One region of the Anaerobacillus sp. genome, then DNA from elsewhere that is predicted to be linked to it. Evidence: predicted binding sites of a transcription regulator. Region 1 holds the regulator's gene; the other holds the start of a gene.

Region 1 (2,415 bases):
TTTTCACCTTTTAATTGACTTCCACTGGGTTGAATTCGTGTTCTTGACTGTCTTTAAGATGCTCTTGATAACGACGGTGAACGGTCGCTTTTGAAACATCATAGCCAAATCCCCTTAAGGTAGCTGCTATTTCTCGAAAGGTTAGTTTCATTTTCTTCAGCCTAACAATTTCTTCTATAGGAATTTCCTTTTTTATTCGACCACCTGCGTTAGTATTCCCTAAATTTTCAAAAGGATTATAGCCATTTTTAATAGCTCTATTCATTCCACGTTTTATCTTCAGATTATGAAGCTTTCTCTGATATTCTTCGACAACACTTACGATATCTAAGACAAGCGTATCAGTTTCTGAAAGTTTTAATTCGCCATTATCGTTAATCGTTTGGATTTGAACGTCGTATTTTATTAATTGATGGACTAGAGCAATTTTCGTATTCCCTCTTCCAAGCCGAGTATCATCTTGTATTAACAAGACCTCCGCTCTTTTCTCCTTGAAATCTTCCAAAATCTCAAAAATTCCATCTCTCTCAATTTCAAATCCACTTGCCTTCTCTTCAATAATTTTAAAGATGGAGAGATCATTTCTCTTTGCCAACAATACTAATTCCTCTTTTTGTCTTGATAATGACGTTTCCTGAGTTTGTTTATCAGTACTTACTCGACAGTAAATGATCGCTTTCATTTTCAACACCTGCATCCTTATTTGTTTGTTGAGGAACGAGTAGAACTTGTCCGGCATAAATGTGATGATCCCTAAGATTATTCTGTTCTTTTAATATCGTTATGTAAGACTGGACGGTTACTCCATCTGTGTATTTGCTTGCAATTGACCAAAGTGTATCTCCATTTTTTACTTCTACTTCTATGAAATGCTCATATTTAGGTTGGGCAGAAACATGAGCAGACATTAACATGTAAGCGATTATAGTAATAAATAATGCAATATAACTAATATCTGAGAATGAAAACTTTTGTCTTTTATCCATTTAAAACACTCACTTTCTTATATAAGATCATATGTTCTCTTTTATAATATAACGAACATTCGTTCTTGTCAACTGTTTTTAGAACTTATGTTTGCATATTTGATACAACTGAAGTATAATTATGGTAAGATAATGAAGAAAATGGGGTGCTACATAATGAATAAGATTTCAAAACGGCAGCAAGAAATTTTAGATTATATAAAAGATGAAGTTCGGAAAAAAGGGTATCCACCATCAGTTCGAGAAATCGGTGAAGCAGTAGGGTTAGCATCTAGTTCTACTGTGCATGGGCACCTTTCTCGCCTCGAAAAAAAGGGATTAATTCGCAGAGACCCTACAAAACCTAGAGCCATTGAAGTTCTTGATTTAAAAGACGAAAGCTATGAACAGCTAGCACCTAATACTTCATATGTACCTATCATCGGTAAAGTAACTGCCGGAGAACCAATTACAGCTTATGAAAATGTAGAGGATTACTTACCCCTTCCCGAAAAATTCGTTGGGGACGACAAAGTCTTTGTTCTCGTAATCCAAGGTGATAGTATGATTGAGGCAGGAATTTTTGATAAAGATATGGTTATTGTTAGGCAACAGCCGACGGCAAATAACGGGGATATCGTTGTGGCTATGACTGAAGAAGATGAAGCTACAGTTAAACGTTTCTTTAAAGAAAAAGACTTTATTAGACTACAGCCGGAAAACTCTTCAATGGAACCTATTATTCTACAAAACTGTTCGATTTTAGGGAAAGTTATTGGGGTATTCCGCTCGGTACACTAACAGTTAATATGTCTAATTATAAAAAGGATCAACTTTGGTTGGTTCTTTTTTGTGTTTTTGGAAAGAATTTGGCTTGACATATCCAGGTAAAAAAGCAAGGAGTCTGACTCCTTGCTTCTACATATTCTCTATTAAATTATTACATACTTCCATAAAATATAATCTTGAAGAAAAATCATTAAAGACTCTTATATCTTGATCATAACCTGTTCCTTGAAACCCTTGCTTCAACCAAATACCGGCCTCATTAATAACGTCTCCTGGTATGACATAATCCTCAACTTCACCATTTAAAGAGTAGAACTTTGAGACGATGTTGTGTAACATTGAATCTTGTTTAATATGAACCGGCGAGTACATATTAATTAAATCACCAAACACTTTTACTGGTATTTTAAAGGGCATATTGTAAAAGTGATAAATTGCACCAGGTAAAAGCCCTTTTCCGATAAACTTCATTCGAGCACTCTGCTCATTATATAGGATCTGAAAAATACCGCCAACTGCTCGCAAACCATCTTCCGAAACAACCATCCAGCTTGTCCCACTACCTATTGTAGGATTGTTCACCCGGTAAAACCGTCCAAATTGAAATACTTGTCGCCAATCTTTATAGCACTGAATTTGTTCTCTCATTTCATCCAACGCA
Region 2 (2,415 bases), on a different contig from region 1:
TTTTTCTTTTTCCTTTAACAATGCCATTTTACGAGCATATTCATTAAAAATTCGCGTCATTGCTGTTTTAGCGCCTAATTCATGTGTCCCACCATCTTTTGTGCGGACGTTATTTACGAATGAAAGAACGTTCTCTGTGTAGGCATCATTAAATTGGAATGAAAACTCAACTTCAATCCCTTGATTTTTCCCTTGGAAGAAGGCAACAGGATGTAATGTTTCTTTATCCTCGTTTAAATACTCAACAAATGCTTCAATACCATTTTCATAGTGAAACACTTCTTGCTGATCTTCTTTTCCGGCCCTTGTATCTTTTAACGTTATTTTTAAGCCCTTTAAAAGAAAGGCTGCTTCTCTTAGGCGTTCAGTTAACGTTTCAAAATTATAGGTTGTCGTACTAAAAATTGTTTTATCAGGTTTAAAATGGATCGTTGTTCCCGTTTTCTTTGTTGTCCCTACTTTTTCTAGAGTCGAAACAGGCTTTCCACCTTGTTCAAAACGCTGTTTAAAAATAAAGCCATCTCGATTAATCGTTACTTCAAGCCACTCTGATAGTGCATTTACTACAGATGCACCTACACCGTGAAGTCCTCCACTCGTAGAGTATCCACCTTGTCCAAATTTACCACCTGCATGAAGAACTGTTAAAATTACTTCAGGAGTTGGTTTCCCCATTTTGTGCATTCCTGTAGGCATTCCGCGCCCATCATCCTGCACACTAATACTATTATCTTTATGAATAGTTACTTTAATTTCATTTCCGAAGCCAGCTAACGCCTCATCTACAGAATTATCTACAATTTCATATACGAGATGATGTAAACCTCTTGAGTCAGTACTACCAATATACATCCCCGGGCGTTTCCTTACTGCTTCAAGTCCTTCTAATACTTGAATGGCATCATCGTTATAGTCGAATTTCGCTTTTGTCGCCAAATAGATAGACTCCCTTCCTAAACTTACTCTAATTACAACGTTTTCATATAATAACAGTTTCTACTAAATATAAATATAATACGAACAATTGTTTCTATCAATATAAAAAATATAATTGCTATTCGCTCGACACTGTCCTTATTTACAATACTGCTTAAATCCTTATTTTTCAAGCTTGTTTTCCAATTAAAAAGAAAAATCCTCTTAATTACTTAAAAAAAGTAAGAGGATTTTCCTATTTTTATATAACTTTAGCCTTTTATAAACATACCTAGAACTACTTAGTTAACGCGTGCTCAACTTTAATGCAACGATCCATAATCACCGTCATGCCGTGTTCTTTTAAATAATGATAAGCTTCTTCATTTTCAACACCTAATTGAGCCCAAAAAACATTTGCACCAATTTCTACAGCTTCCTTTGCAATTTCAGGAAGAAATTCACTTCTTCTAAAGACGTTAACGATATCCACCTGTCCTTCAATATCCTTTAGTGAAGCCACCGCTTTTACACCAAGAACCTCATCAACGACAGGGTTTACCGGAATGATTTCAAAGCCCGCATTTAGCATAGCTTCGGACACCATGTATGAAGTTCGTTCCGGGTTATTCGATAACCCCACAACAGCAATGCGTTTATTGTTTGCTAATATTTCTTTAATTTCACTTCGATCAGGATTTTTAATTGTCAATGCACTCGCCCCTTATTACTAGAATAAACAACAATTTCCATTGATTTCATTTTACCTATTTGTTGGATAAAAATAAAGCAATCAAATGTTTTTACTCAACTTCTCGACTTAGCACTGAATTTAAGGCATCCCAGCTTTCATCATTGGCAAAGAAGCGATTCCATGAAGCAACTCCAGCGAGGTTATAGTCATGAACCATTTCCCCTCTTCTCGCGATCGAATCAGCGTTTTCAATCCAAATTTTAAACGTTGCTTTTTCTTCTTCGTCATAAAACTCAACATAATCTTGCCCGCTCGCATCATCAAATTCAGGTGTCAAATCCCGTTCCTCTATCCAATCTTCGACAGCACGCATACTTAACGCTTTTGAAGAAACTTCGATGTTTCCACCTTCCGTTTCTTGTTCTTTCCAAATTCTTGTATACGTTGGTATTCCAAGAATTAGTCGTTCACTAGGAATGATCTCTAACAGCTTCGTTAAATTCTTTTCAACCCATGGGAAAGAGGCGACACTACCAGCCAATGGTGATGAACCCCAATGTTCGTCATAAGCCATAACAACCATGTAATCAACGATGTCTGCTAATGCTTTCCGATCATAAAACATCGACCACATTTCACTAGTAGAAATGAATGTAATATCCATCGAAATAATTAATCCCGCTTGATGAGCTAGGGCGGTCAACTCACGAACAAATTGGGTGACCAAATCCTTATCTTTTAAATATACATTTTCAAAATCAACATTAATCCCATCTAAGTCATACATCTCACTATATTGTAGTAGT

Evidence for each region. The regulator LexA, encoded in region 1, represses DNA repair genes until DNA is damaged. The targets are predictions, from matches to a motif close to CGAACATATGTTCG.
Region 2: a site for LexA is predicted at 1,018-1,031, ahead of parE (DNA topoisomerase IV subunit B). Genes of this name have one in related genera too.

Annotation. Positions count from the first base shown of each region.
Region 1 covers NZ_JBKBWN010000005.1:23,240-25,654, forward strand. Annotated here, with positions in the region: gene ACK4M9_RS08105 (YneB family resolvase-like protein) at 11-682, opposite strand; gene yneA (cell division suppressor protein YneA) at 648-986, opposite strand; gene lexA (transcriptional repressor LexA) at 1,143-1,766, shown strand; gene ACK4M9_RS08120 (alpha-galactosidase) at 1,884-2,415, opposite strand, start outside.
Region 2 covers NZ_JBKBWN010000002.1:45,332-47,746, reverse strand. Annotated here, with positions in the region: gene parE (DNA topoisomerase IV subunit B) at 1-936, opposite strand, end outside; gene ACK4M9_RS02300 (CoA-binding protein) at 1,214-1,627, opposite strand; gene ACK4M9_RS02295 (glycosyl hydrolase family 18 protein) at 1,719-2,415, opposite strand, start outside.